Regions from separate parts of the Microbacterium sp. 2MCAF23 genome, predicted to be linked through region 1. Evidence: predicted binding sites of a transcription regulator. Region 1 holds the regulator's gene; the other holds the start of a gene.

Region 1 (7,046 bases):
GCTCGCGCAGACTTCCACGAAACTTCCGACTGAAGGAGAAAACAAATGGCACGTGCTGTCGGTATCGACCTCGGTACGACGAACTCCGTCGTCAGCGTCCTCGAGGGCGGCGAGCCCAAGGTCATCGCCAACGCAGAAGGATTCCGCACCACCCCCTCGGTGGTCGCCTTCACCAAGGACGGGGAGGTGCTCGTCGGCGAGACCGCGAAGCGCCAGGCCGTCACCAACGTCGACCGCACGATCGCCTCGGTCAAGCGCCACATGGGCACCGACTGGTCGTTCGACGTGGACGGCAAGAAGTGGACGCCGCAGGAGATCTCCGCGCGCATCCTGATGAAGCTGAAGCGCGACGCCGAGGCCTACCTGGGCGACACCGTGACCGACGCGGTCATCACCGTCCCCGCGTACTTCAACGACGCCGAGCGCCAGGCCACCAAGGAGGCCGGCGAGATCTCGGGCCTGAACGTCCTGCGCATCATCAACGAGCCCACCGCGGCGGCCCTGGCCTACGGCCTCGACAAGGGCAAGGAGGACGAGCTCATCCTCGTCTTCGACCTCGGTGGCGGAACCTTCGACGTCTCGCTGCTCGAGGTGGGCAAGGACGACGACTTCTCCACGATCCAGGTGCGCGCCACCGCCGGTGACAACCGCCTCGGCGGCGACGACTGGGACCAGCGTCTCGTCGACTACCTGATCAAGCAGTTCAAGGACTCGACCGGCGTCGACGTCTCGGGCGACAAGATCGCGCTGCAGCGCCTCAAGGAGGCCGCGGAGCAGGCGAAGAAGGAGCTCAGCTCCTCGACGTCGACCAGCGTCAACCTGCCGTACCTGTCGCTCACCGAGAACGGCCCCGTGTCGCTTTCCGAGACGATCACCCGCGCGAAGTTCGAGGACCTCACCAAGGACCTCCTGGACCGCACCAAGAAGCCCTTCGAGGACGTGATCCGCGAGGCCGGCATCAAGGTCGGCGACATCGCTCACGTCGTGCTCGTCGGCGGATCCACCCGCATGCCCGCTGTGGCCGAGCTCGTCAAGCGCGAGACCGGCAAGGAGGCCAACAAGGGTGTCAACCCGGACGAGGTCGTCGCCGTCGGCGCCGCCCTGCAGGCCGGTGTGCTGAAGGGTGAGCGCAAGGACGTCCTGCTGATCGACGTCACCCCGCTGAGCCTCGGTATCGAGACCAAGGGCGGCATGATGACCAAGCTCATCGAGCGCAACACGGCCATCCCGACCAAGCGCAGTGAGACCTTCACCACCGCCGACGACAACCAGCCGTCGGTCGCGATCCAGGTCTTCCAGGGCGAGCGCGAGTTCACCCGCGACAACAAGCCGCTGGGCACCTTCGAGCTGACCGGCATCGCGCCGGCTCCGCGCGGCATCCCGCAGGTCGAGGTCACCTTCGACATCGACGCGAACGGCATCGTGCACGTGTCCGCCAAGGACAAGGGCACCGGCAAGGAGCAGTCGATGACGATCACGGGCGGCTCCTCGCTGTCCAAGGACGACATCGACCGCATGGTGCGCGAGGCCGAGGAGCACGCCGCTGAGGACAAGAAGCGCCGCGAGTCGGCCGAGGTCCGCAACCAGGCCGAGACTCTCTCCTACTCGATCGAGAAGCTCATCTCGGAGAACGAGGACAAGCTCCCCGAGGACGTGAAGACCGAGGTCAAGGCCGACGTCGACGCGCTGAAGACCGCGCTGGCCGGTGATGACGACGAGGCCGTGAAGACCGCGTTCGACAAGCTGAACCAGTCGCAGGGCAAGCTCGGCGAAGCCATCTACGCGCAGTCCCAGGCTGACGCGGCCGCCCCGCAGGGCGAGCCGGCGGCCGAGGGCGCGGCGTCGGATGAGGACGTCGTGGACGCCGAGGTCGTGGACGACGAGGACGAGAAGAAGTAATGACGGATCCCAAGGACTTCGACGAGAACGCCGCGGTTCCTGAGCCTGTCGAAGGACCGAGCGAGGGGTCGGACGCGAACGCGTCCGGCCCCCAGCCGGAAGGGCAGGACTCCGGAGCGAACGCCGGCGCCGATGACGAGCTCACGGTCGACGACATCCTGAACATCGCGCAGAGCGACGACGCGCTCGCCGAGGACGCCGCCGAGGACGCGGCCCTCGCCGACGCCGAGCACACGCTGCTCGTCGACCTCAAGCGTCTTCAGGCCGAGTACGCGAACTACCGCCGCCGCACCGAGGAGCAGCGCGGCGTCGAGATCCAGCGCGCGAAGGGCGAGGCCGCCAAGGGCCTGATCCCCGTGCTCGACGATCTCGACCGCGCCGCCCAGCACGGCGATCTGCAGGAGGGGACTCCCTTCGCCGCGATCGCCGACAAGGTGCGCTCGGTCGTGGAGCGCCTCGGCGTGGTCTCGTATGGCGAGAAGGGCGACGAGTTCGACCCGCAGCAGCACGAGGCGATCTTCCAGCAGCCCACCCCGGGTGTGCAGAAGGCCGTCGTGCTCGAGGTCGTCGAGGTGGGCTACCGCCTGGGCGATGTGGAGCTGCGTCCTGCCAAGGTCGTCGTCGCCGTTCCTGCTGAGTAGGGGGTGATCGATGGCTAGCCAGGACTGGTTCGACAAGGACTTCTACAAGACCCTCGGCGTCTCGAAGGACGTGTCCGAGGCGGATCTGAAGAAGACCTACCGCAAGCTCGCGCGCAAGTACCACCCCGACTCCAACCCCGGCGATGCCGCGGCGGAGGCGAAGTTCAAGGAGATCAGCGAGGCGTACTCGGTGCTCTCCGACACCGAGCAGCGTGCCGAGTACGACCAGATCCGTGCGATGGGCGCCGGTGGCGCGCGCTTCACGGCTCCGGGCAGTGCCGGCAACGGCGGCTTCGATGACGTGTTCAGCGCGTTCAACCGGGGCCGTGGCGGGCAGTCCGCCGACTTCGACGACATCTTCGCGATGTTCAACCAGGGCGGCGGCGGGTTCGGATCCGGTCGGTTCGGCCAGCCCTCCGGCGGGTTCCGCGGCTACGGCGGCCCGCAGAAGGGCGCCGACGTCACGGCCCGCACGACCCTGTCGTTCGCGACCGCTGTGCAGGGCGAGACAGTCACGCTGCAGGGTGAGGACGGCCGCCCGCTCAAGGTGAAGATCCCCGCGGGCGTGAAGGACGGGCAGAAGATCCGTCTGCGCGGCCGTGGGCGGCCTTCGCCCGACGGCGGCGAGAACGGCGACATCGTGGTCCAGGTGGCCGTGAAGCCGCACCCCGTGTTCACCCGCGATGGGCTGAACCTGCGGGTGACGGTTCCTGTCACGTTCACCGAGGCCGCGCTCGGCGCCACCATCGAGGTGCCGACCCTCGGTGGAGATCCGGTCAAGCTCAAGGTCGCGCCGGGCACTCCGTCGGGCCGGGTGCTGCGGGTCAAGGGCCGCGGCGTCACGACGTCGAAGGGCGTCGGCGACCTGCTCGCCGAGGTCCAGGTGGCCGTGCCGTCGCACCTCGACGACGCCGCGCGCGAGGCGCTGGAGCGCTTCCGTGAGGCGGAGCCCGCCGAGAACCCGCGCACCGAGCTGCTGGCGAAGGCCCGGGGATGAGTTCACCTGCGCCGTCGATCGGGTCCGCGCGCGACGCGGACACCGGGCGCCGCTCGCCGCGTCGTCCCGGAATCAGGAACAGTGACCGAGATCAGGACGATTCCTCGCGGATCCTCCTGATCTCGGTGCATTCTCCTGTTTCCGGTACGCGCGCCCGCTTGCGGGGCGCGACCGGTGTTCTCGGGATGCGCCGTGCGCGAAGGACGAGGGTGCGTCATGGCCGATGAGCGCATGAACGCCGAGACCCCGATCTTCGCGATCGCGGTCGCCGCCGAGCTCGCCGGGATGCACCCGCAGACCCTGCGGCAGTACGACCGGATCGGCCTGGTCGTTCCCGGCCGCACCAGGGGCGGATCCCGCCGCTACTCGATGCGCAACATCGAGCAGCTGCGCGAGGTCGCCCAGCTGTCCGGTGAGGGGATGAGCCTGCCCGCGATCGCGCGCCTGCTCGACCTCGAGGACGAGGTGCGCACGCTGCGTCGCCGCGTGGGCGAGCTCGAGCACGACCTGCGCGAGGAGCGCGCGAACCGCCCCGGCGTGCGTGTGTTCGCCGCCGGAACGACCGGATCCGTCATGGCCGTCCCGTCCGGGCGCCGGATCCGCCGCTCCACCGAGGTGGTGTTGTGGCGTCCGTGGCTGAGCGGCCCGGAGCGTGCCGACGACACCGCGGACGATCCGGACGACAGCCAGCGCTGAGGCAGCACAGCGGCGCAGAGACCGCGCCGGCGCTGACACGCGCAGGCAGAGCCGAGACGGCGGTGCAGGCCTCCGCCGTGCACGCTGGCGATCAGTCCAGCGGCTCGACGATGAAGTGCAGTGCGGCGCCCTGTCGGAAAGGCTGCACGACCTCGAGGTTCTCGTAGGCGGGACCGCCGGGGATCTCCGAGGCGCTCGCCCAGTACGACCACCGCGCATTGACCTGTGCACGGAGGGCGGGATGCGGGTGGTCCACCCGCCATGTCTGCCGCATCCTCCGACCGAGGAACCGCCAGTGCTCCGCGGTGTCCGCGCTGTAGCCGACGGACCACGGGTCGTCGTCCTCGTCGCCCGTCGCGGAGACGAGCGCAGCCCCGCCCTCGCGGACGAGCTCGTCGAGTCCGAAGGAGGCGTGCGCGGCGAACCCGGTGCCGGTGAACCCGGGCCAGAGCTCTGCAGGCGTGACCACGCGGTCCGCGAGCTCGAGCCGGCGCAGCCGCGCCCAGTTGCCCATGGTCGCGCTGAGTACGAGCCGGTCCAGAGGCACGGAGCCGGAGTCGCTGTACCCCGCCAGTTCCACCCCGTGCGGACGATCGGCCCTGAACCGCACCCGCACCTGCACCTGCGCCCCGTTATCGAACGGCTCGACCCGGATCCAGATCGTGAGCCGCTCCACGCCGTCCGCGGTGTCGACGATTCCGGGATCGGGATCCAGCCGTGCCCGCACCGCGGCATCGGACGGATGGTCGACGGCCCACATCCGCTTCCCGCGCTCGCCGGGGTCGAGCGTGCTCGGCTCCAGCTCTGAATAGCCGCGCTCGGCGCTGCCCGCAGGCACCGGCTCCACGGCGATGTAGTTCACCAGTCGCTCCGGCGGATGCTCCAGATAGGGGGTGAAGATCTGCAGCAGCCCGCGCGGTGCGGAACTGATGCCCAGCTGCATCCCCGCGGGATGGCCCCAGCGGGGTTCGCGCGGGACAGGACCGGCAGGACGGACCCATCGCCCGGAGAGATCGGCCGGTGAGGGGGATCCGACGGCGGACGTCATCATGGGAGCTCCTTCGTGGTTTTCGCGAGTGTCCTCACGACTGGACGAGCAAACCTCATCTGAAATCGATTTCCTGTCGAACGACTCTAGAGGCGTTCTGGTCGCGGCCGAAAGAGCGGGCGCGGTGCGGAGAGAAGAGGAATCGGCTTTCACTCGCACGGAGTTGCGCAGATCGCTCAAGAGCGTCTTGTGCCTGAAATCGATTTCGCCTACTCTGAATGCAGCCCGGTCGATGCCGACTCAGCGCGACCGCGGACCCGGCCCCCTGTGCCGGACCCAGCACCGATTCGACGAGGAAGTCGTGTTCCCGAGGAGGAACCCATGAAGACGGACACACAGCGCACGCGCCGGGTGGTGATGGCCGCTCTCGGCGGCATCACGGCGGTAGGACTGCTCGCGGGCTGCGGCTCGAGCACGCCGGGGCAGGCCGCGGGCGACGGAGGCGACTCCTCCGGCAAGACCACGATCGAGTTCTGGCACCGCACGTTCACTCCGCCCGAGAACGCCTGGTACAAGGACATCGTCAAGAAGTTCAACGCCTCCCAGGACAAGATCGTCGTCAAGGACACGGAGATCCCGGCGGATGCCTGGGATCAGAAGATGAAGGCTGCCCAGGCGGCGGGCAAGGCCCCTGACATCTACACGCACTCCGGCAGCATCCAGGACGCGGTCAACGCCGGGCAGCTCTACGACCTCGGCAAGGTCGTGGACAAGTCGAAGCTCGACGAGATCATCGACTCCGCCAAGTCCGTGTCCGAGATCGGCGGCACCTATTACGCCTACCCGCTGCTGCAGGAAGCGCAGACGGTGCTGTTCTGGAACAAGGACATGCTCGACAAGGCCGGCGTCGACACCGACAAGGCCCCGGCGACCTGGGACGACCTGCTCGCCGATTGCGCCAAGATCCAGCCGACGCTCGCGCAGGGGCAGTACTGCATCTCGCCGGCGTCCGACGCGATCACCTTCGCCTGGTCGACGGTCGGTCAGCAGTACAACTTCGCCGGGCACACGGCGCTCACGGACGACTGGGCCAAGCCGGACATCGACAACGCGGCGTACCGTGACCTGATGTCCAAGTACAAGGAGCTCTGGGACAAGGGATACATGCCCAAGCAGGCGCTCGCCGCCTATGTCGAGGGCAAGGATTTCGGCCAGAAGAAGGTCGCCTTCAAGGTTTCCGGCTCGTGGATGATGTCCGAGATCGGATCCGACTATCCCGACCTGCTGACCAAGACCGGCATCGGCGCCTTCCCGAACGCCGCGGGCGCCGACGGCCGCACCGCGACCACCCTCGGCAACTTCAAGTGGGTCATCGACGCGAAGAGCAAGCACGCCGACGCCGCCGGGAAGTTCCTCGAGTGGTCTCTCGCCGGCGACCCGAAGAACCTCGTGCCGTTCTTCGTGAACACGCAGTTCACCAAGGTCCCTGTGCGCACCTCCGTGCAGGATGCCGTCGCGAAGGATGAGGCCGCAGCCAAGGCCCCGTGGTCGAAGGTGATCACGAAGGACATCGCGCCGGACGCGATCCCCGAGCCGACCTACCCCTGGGACGTCTCGCTCGCCGTCGGAACTGCCATGGAGTCGGTGATGAAGGGCGCGGCCTCGCCGGATGACGCGATCAACACGGCCGATGCCGCGATCCAGAAGGTCATCCAGTCGCAGGATCTGCCCAGCAAGGCTCCCAAGAAGTGAGCGCGGCGCGGTCGGGGACCGCTGCGAGGCCGTCCCCGACCGCGCAGCCGACGCCCCGCACCTCAGAACGACG
Region 2 (7,046 bases), on a different contig from region 1:
AGTAGCGGTTCACGAGCCGGACGGATCTGGTCGCCTCTCCGCTGGTCGGATCGGTGCTCGGCACGACGAACCACTGCTGCCCGACGCCGGCCGCCGCCTTGTCGGTGAGCGTCAGCTCGGCGCCCCATGCGCGACCGGCGGTCGAGGAGGCATCGACGCCCAGGAGCGATCCTGCCTGCGTCGCGATCGTGTATGCGCCGTCGCCGGTCGCCGTGAAGGTCCAGGCGCCGTTCTTGCGGTTCACGGATCCGGCCGTCGTCACCTTCTTTCCGTTGCCGGACGCGGAGAGCTTGCGCCCGTCCGCGTTGGCGATCGTGTACGCCTTCGTCGTGTCGACCGCGGACACGGGCGAGACGGAGGGGCCGGCGTCGATCGTGACGTTGGCGAGCTGCGCGTAGGCATCGCCCATGCACCCGAACGAGCAGTACGACCGGAAGGACTTGCCCACGATCGCCGAGCTCGTCTTGTTGGCAGGATCCACGAACCATCGGTACCAGGAGGCCGTGGTGTACGCGGATCCGGTGTCGCCGAGGCGGAACCACTTCTGCGTCGCCAGATTCTTGGTGGCGTAGAACTCCTGCGGTGCGTTGCCCGACTGGTCGGGGTTCTGTGGCTGTCCGATGTACAGCCCGAGGTAGGCGTCGTAGGTGATGTCCATCACGAACAGCGGCGAGGTCGGGGGCATCTGCCCCTTCTTGATCTGCTGCTGCGCGGTGCCGGGCGTGTTCGGGTCGTACTCCTCGTCGACCGGGGTGTAGCCGGTCTCGGTGTCGTCGGCGACGGGGACCATGTTGCTCTCCTTGCCGGAGATGCCGGGCTCCGTCCAAGCGCCGTCGTACCACTTCTGCCAGGTGCCGGTGGCCATCTTCCCGGAGATCGGGGCGCGGGCGACGTGCTCGTAGAACGCCACCCAGCCGCCGGTCTTGTTCACGACGCGGGAACCGTAGAACGCGTAGAAGTATCCGGAGGCGTGGTCGACGTAGAGGCGGGGATCGCCGTCGCCGTAGTAGTAGGTCTGCTGCGGGAACGCGGCGGTGTCGCCACGGGTCGTGCTGTACGGCGAGGTGATCGCGTGACCGGGGATGGTCCAGGTCTTGCCCTGGTCGGTCGAGACGGCGTAGTCGATCGCGTCGTAGTGCAGTCCGTCGCCGAAGGGCTTGGGGGTGAACTCGTTGTGCACGAGGCCGTACCAGTCGCCCGAGTCGGGGTCGACCCACATCTGGGTGATGTCGCAGTAGTTCGGCTGCGTGTAGCTGGATCCGGCCGGCGCCTTGGTCGACTCCACGCCGGTCGGGCTGGCGTTGCAGAAGTCCGTGGTGTCCGGGTTGGTGCCCGCGGCGTTGAGCGCGTCGTCCGGCTTCGCCGTGTCGAAGTTCGTGCCGGTGTACCAGTTCCACTGGCGGATGTCGCCATTGCTGCCGTCGGGCTCGTTGTAGTAGTTCGCGTGCGACTCGCCGAAGTGGAACGTGCCGTCGGCATCGATGAACGGGCTGGCCGGGGTGTCGTCGGGGTACTGCCACGTGCGGTCGTCGACGGAGTCGGTGGTGACCGTGGCGGCAGCGGGCTTGGGGGTGGGAGTCGGCGTCGGGGTTGGGGTCGGCGTGACGATCGGGTCGGTCGTGTAGACGACGATCTCGGAGGCCGAGGCGTTGTTCGAGCCGTTCACGGCGTCGAGGATCCGGAACTCGACGTAGCGCGCGGAGACCGGCTGGGCGAACGCCACGTACTGGATCTGCGTATTGCTGGTCGGCTGCGAGAACGTCGCCGCGCCGGCGAGCGTCCATCCGCTGCTCTTCCCGTCCTTCGCGACCGCGGCGTCGTTCGTGGTGAGCACCTGCACGTTCTTCGCCGGACCGTTGCCCTGCACCTTGACCGAGTACCCGAGGCCGGTGAGGGGGTGCTCCGCGCCGATGTCGAACGTGAGGTAGTGCGGCATCGGATCCGGTGTGCCGCCGTTGTAGTTCGACGCCCACTGGGTCGAGTAGTCGCCGTCGAACGCGCCCTTCGCGGTGCCGTCGAGAGAGGGCGGCGCGGGGTAGGGCGCGGATTCGGAATCGACGTCGAGCAGGGTGTAGCCCACATCGGGGATCGCGGCGCCGGCAGGAGGTGCGGTGTCGGCGTGCGCCGAGGAGACGGCGCCGAGGCTCAGCGTCGTCGCGGCGATCGCGAGTGCGGCCGCACCGGCGAGGAGGCCTCGCGAGGTGCGGGGGAGGGACAGGATCTGTGGGGGCATCGGTCTTCCTTGCTGCGTCGTCGAGGCGGGGAGAACATCGGCCACGGTACCTGCAAGTTATCGCTAACATCAAGGATATTCCGAGAATTGCGCCGCAGCTTGGTCGTAACGAGATAGCGCAAACATCACCGCGTGCGCCGTGTCGGCTGCGCGCAGGGTGCGGACGCGGCCGCGGTGCGCGGTCAGTGACGAGGAGCCTGGGTCGAGCTGCGCACGACGAGGCGAGGCGTGATCGACTCCACCGGCGGTACCGCGCCCGGGTGCGAGATCGCGTGCAGCAGGTGCTCCACGGCGATGCGGCCGACCTCGCCGAACGGCTGCGCGACCGTGGTGAGCGCGGGGGAGCAGAACTCGGCGAGCGGGATGTCGTCGACACCCACGATCGACACGTCGTCAGGGATCGACCGGCCCAGCTCGGCGAAGGCGCGGGCGAGGCCGAACGCCATTTCGTCGCTCGACACGAACACCGCGGTGGCCTCGGGGATGCGTGCGAGGATCCGGCCCGCGCGATGGCCCGACTCCGGGGACCAGTCCCCGTCGATCTCGGGCGGTGCCTCCCGGCCGGCATCGGCGAGCGCCTCACGCCAGCCCTGGGTGCGGCTCGAGGCATCCAGCCACTGCTGCGGACCCGCGACGTGCCAGACGGTCTCGTGGCCGAGATCCAGCAGGTGGCGGGTCGCGATCCGTCCCACCTCGCGCTGGTCGACGGCCACCACCTGGGTCGACGCCGTGCGCGAACCGTCGATCGTGATCGTCGGCAGCGTGCGCGTCAGCTCGTCGATCGCGCGCGTGGTCGAGATCAGCGGCACCGCGAGCACGATGCCCTCGACGCCCTGGTCGGCGAGACGCGACATGGCGCGCTCGATCTCGCCCGCATCGAGGGAGGGCGTCGTGACGGAGTTCACGATGTAGCCGGCCTCGGACGCGGTGGTCTCGATGCCGACCGCCACCGCTGTGCGCGAGTAGAAGCCCGTGCGCAGCGATACGACGCCGATCGCCCTGCTCCGCCCGGACGACAGTGCGCGGGCGGCGTTGTTGCGGCGGTAGCCGAGCTGCTCGACCGCCGCGAGCACCTTCGCCCTGGTCTCGGGCTGCACGCTCGGGTTGCCGCTCAGCGTGCGGGACACGGTCTGCGCCGAGACCCCGGCCAGGCGCGCGACGTCGGCCATTCCCGGGATGCGGCGGGGATCCGGCGTCGCTGCGGTCGTCATGGGGTCCGATCGTGGGTGGGCGCGGGCGGTCGTCCCGGCACACGTGCATGATATCGATCACATGCGCGGAGGTGTGCGACGCGGGACGGTGGTCGCCGCACGGGCATAGCCTTGAGCGCGTGATCTCCTCCGAACCGGACGCCCCGCTCGGCGCGCTCCTGGATGACGCGCGCACCGCTCTCTCCGGCGTGCCGCAGGAGGCGCTCGGGCGCGAGAAGACCGGGCGGTGGCGGGCGCCGCGCATCGTGCGGGTCGGATCCGCCTGGCACGTCGGCGTGCTGCTCATCGCCGGTGATGCCGTGTACGCCACGGCCGAGGTGCTGCGCGCCGCAGCCCCGGTGCGTCGGGGCTATGCGGCCGAGTCGGCACGAGCCAGGGCGGAGCGCCGGGCGGAGGCCTCCCGCGGTGGCTTCGACGACGGCGAGACCGTGCACGTGGGCTGGACGCCGATCGACCTGGACGCCGTGGCGGCCGGGGGATCCTCCGGCCCGCTCGCGCTGGTGGACGGCGTGCCGTCGGTGCGGTGGTCCGCGGCCGGTTCCCTCATGCCGCTCTCCGCCTACCTCGACGACCGCATCGCCCTCCTCCGTTCCGCCTCCCTTTAGACCGCGAGACTCCATCTCCGCGACGAGACTGCGCTGATTTGGTGCAGTCTCGTCGCCCAGTTGCAGTCTCGCGGTCAGAGGTCAGAAAGTGGCGGCGGCGTCAGCGGGCCAGTGCGCGCTCGCCGAAGCGGTGCAGGATCCGCGCCGGCTCGGTGACGACGGATTCGAGCACGGCCTCCTGCACGGTGTGGAAGGCGTCCGGATCGAAGTAGCCGGTGGTGCGGTAGAAGACCATCCGATCGGCGAAGTCGCGCGGCGACGGCTCGGGATGGAACTGCGTGGCGTACAGGTCCGCACCCACGCGGTACGCCTGCACGGGGCAGGTGTCGTTGCCGGCGAGCAGCACCGCGCCCGATGGCACGGCGACAGCGCTCTCCTTGTGCGCGGTGAAGGCGTGGAACACAGGCCCGGCAGGACCGAACAGCGGATCCGCGACGGCGTCGGCCGTGGTGCGGATCTCGGCCGCGGTCGCCTCCTCGGGGTTGTCCATGCCGACTTCTCCGCCGAGGAGGCGCGTGATCACGCCGATTCCGAAGCAGGTGAAGAACGCGGTGGTGGCGCCGTCGATCGCGCGCTCCGCGATGCGCTCCAGGTCCGATTCGACCCGCCGCTGGGTCTCGGACTTGCGAACGTCGGTGACGTTGAACGGAGAGCCGCCGATCACGAAGCCGGCGTAGCGGTCGAAGACGTCCTCGGGCAGGGCGGTGGTGGTGAGGTCGATGCGGTCCAGTGCGTCAGCATCGACGCCGAGGGCGACACGGAACGACGCGCGCTCCGCCGTCGCCGCATCCAGCTCAGGGCGCACGCCGACATACAGGAGCGAGGCCATCCCTGGATTCTAGGCGAGCGGCGGAGGCCGTCGAGGTCCGGATGCAACGGACGGGAATATGAAGGAAGGAGTCGCGTTGAACTTGACAGCACAACGCTCAAGTTTGAGAGGAAGCGAAATGCCCAACGATTTCACCGACGCGGGTTCGGGCTCGTTCGACGAGTTCCTCGCCCGCTACCTGGCCGGTGAGCAGGCCCGGCAGACCCGGTCCATCGACCTCAGCCGGTTCCTGACCGTGCGCACCCAGCGCATCCTGCAGCGCGCCGGCCGCTTCGCGCTCGAGCGCGGCCAGACCGAGCTCGACGCCCTGCACGTCCTGCGCACCATCGTCGAGGACGACGCCGTCGACCAGGCGATCCGCAACATCGGGGTGACCCCGCAGGCCATCGTCGACGACGTCGACACCCGCCTGCCCGCCCCTGGCGACGCCTCTGACATCGACGCCGCGACGATCACCCCGAGCGCCAGCCGCGCGCTGTTCCACGCCTACCAGGTGGCGCGCTCATCGGGTGCGACCTACATCGAGCCGGAGCACGTCTTCTTCGCGCTCGTGCTCGGACAGGACGCCCCCGCGGGCCAGATCCTCGCGCGTGCCGGCGTCACCGCCGAAGCGCTCACCCAGAGCCTGCGCGAGCCCGTGACCGCGGGCGCCGCGCCAGAGGCCGAGAACACCCAGTCGGCGTCCGAGACCCCGATGCTCGACCGGTTCGGGCTCGACCTCACCGCCCGTGCCCGCTCCGGCGAGCTCGATCCGGTGATCGGCCGGGCCTCGGAGATCGAGCAGACGATCGAGATCCTCAGCCGGCGCACCAAGAACAACCCGGTGCTGATCGGCGAGGCGGGCGTCGGCAAGACCGCGATCGTCGAGGGCCTTGCCCGCGCGATCGTCGACGGCGCCGTGCCCGCGCAGCTCAAGGACCGTCGCGTCGTGGCGCTCGACCTGCCCGCGATGCTCGCCGGCACCCGCTACCGCGGCGACTTCGAGGAGCGTCTCACCCAGACCATGGACGAGATCGCCGCGCACAAGGGCGAGATCATCGTCTTCATCGACGAGGTGCACACCGTCGTCGGTGCGGGCGGATCCGGAGAAGGCGGCGGCATGGACGCCGGCAACATCCTGAAGCCGCGCCTCGCGCGGGGGGACCTGCACCTGGTCGGCGCGACCACGCTCGCCGAGTACCGCCGGATCGAGAAGGATCCGGCCCTCGAACGCCGGTTCCAGCCGGTGAAGGTCGCCGAGCCCTCGATCGAGGACGCCGTGCGGATCCTGGAAGGCCTCAAGCCCGCCTACGAGCAGCATCACGCCGTCACCTACACCGACGACGCGATCCGTGCCGCCGTCGAGCTGAGCGCGCGGTACCTGCCCGACCGGGTACTGCCGGACAAGGCGATCGACCTCATCGACCAGGCGGGCGCCCGTTTGCGCCTCCGCCTGGGCGTCGTGACCGATGTGGCGGCGCTGTTCGCCGAGCTGGCCGACCTCGAAGCGCGCAAGAACGCCGCGGTCGGCGCCGAGCACTACGAGGAGGCCTCGCGGATCCGCGACGAGATCGCCGCGGTCCAGGCGCGGATCGACGACGCCGGCAGCACCGCGCGCCTTGTCGACGCCGAGCCCGCTGTCGTCGGCGAGGCCGAGATCGCCGCAGTGATCGCGCGCGCCACAGGGATCCCGGTCAGCCGGGTCTCCGAGAGCGAGCGGGAGCGTCTGGCGGACCTCGAGGCCGACCTGCACGCCCGCGTGATCGGGCAGGACGACGCGGTCGCCGCCGTGGCACGGGCCGTGCGCCGCAGCCGTACCGGCATGGGCGACGCGCGTCGGCCGGTCGGATCCTTCCTGTTCCTCGGCCCCACCGGTGTCGGCAAGACCGAGCTGGCCAAGGCGCTCGCCGACCGTCTGTTCGACGACGAGACCGCCGTGATCCGCTTCGATATGAGCGAGTTCGGCGAGCGGCACACGGTGTCGCGGCTCGTCGGCGCCCCTCCGGGATACGTCGGCTACGACGAGGCGGGGCAGCTCACCGAGCGCGTGCGGCGCAACCCCTACGCGATCGTGCTGTTCGACGAGATCGAGAAGGCGCACCCCGACGTGTTCAACCTGCTGCTGCAGGTGCTCGATGACGGTCGCCTGACCGACGGCCAGGGGCGCACGATCGACTTCCGCAACACGG

What was found. The regulator HspR, encoded in region 1, represses chaperone genes until heat shock. The targets are predictions, from matches to a motif close to AAGTTGAGTCNNNNNGACTCAACTT.
Region 2: AB4078_RS01430 (ATP-dependent Clp protease ATP-binding subunit) is a predicted target of HspR. The motif match lies at 4,958-4,982, and genes of this name have one in related genera.

What each region holds. Positions count from the first base shown of each region.
Region 1 is NZ_JBFRGY010000015.1:51,619-58,664, forward strand. Features, by position in the region: gene dnaK (molecular chaperone DnaK) at 46-1,899, shown strand; gene AB4078_RS15665 (nucleotide exchange factor GrpE) at 1,899-2,540, shown strand; gene AB4078_RS15670 (DnaJ C-terminal domain-containing protein) at 2,551-3,537, shown strand; gene AB4078_RS15675 (heat shock protein transcriptional repressor HspR) at 3,754-4,233, shown strand; gene AB4078_RS15680 (hypothetical protein) at 4,325-5,284, opposite strand; gene AB4078_RS15685 (ABC transporter substrate-binding protein) at 5,603-6,973, shown strand.
Region 2 is NZ_JBFRGY010000001.1:289,006-296,051, forward strand. Features, by position in the region: gene AB4078_RS01410 (discoidin domain-containing protein) at 1-2,233, opposite strand, end outside; gene AB4078_RS01415 (LacI family DNA-binding transcriptional regulator) at 2,416-3,444, opposite strand; gene AB4078_RS01420 (glutaminase) at 3,564-4,049, shown strand; gene AB4078_RS01425 (glutamine amidotransferase-related protein) at 4,150-4,878, opposite strand; gene AB4078_RS01430 (ATP-dependent Clp protease ATP-binding subunit) at 4,997-7,046, shown strand, end outside.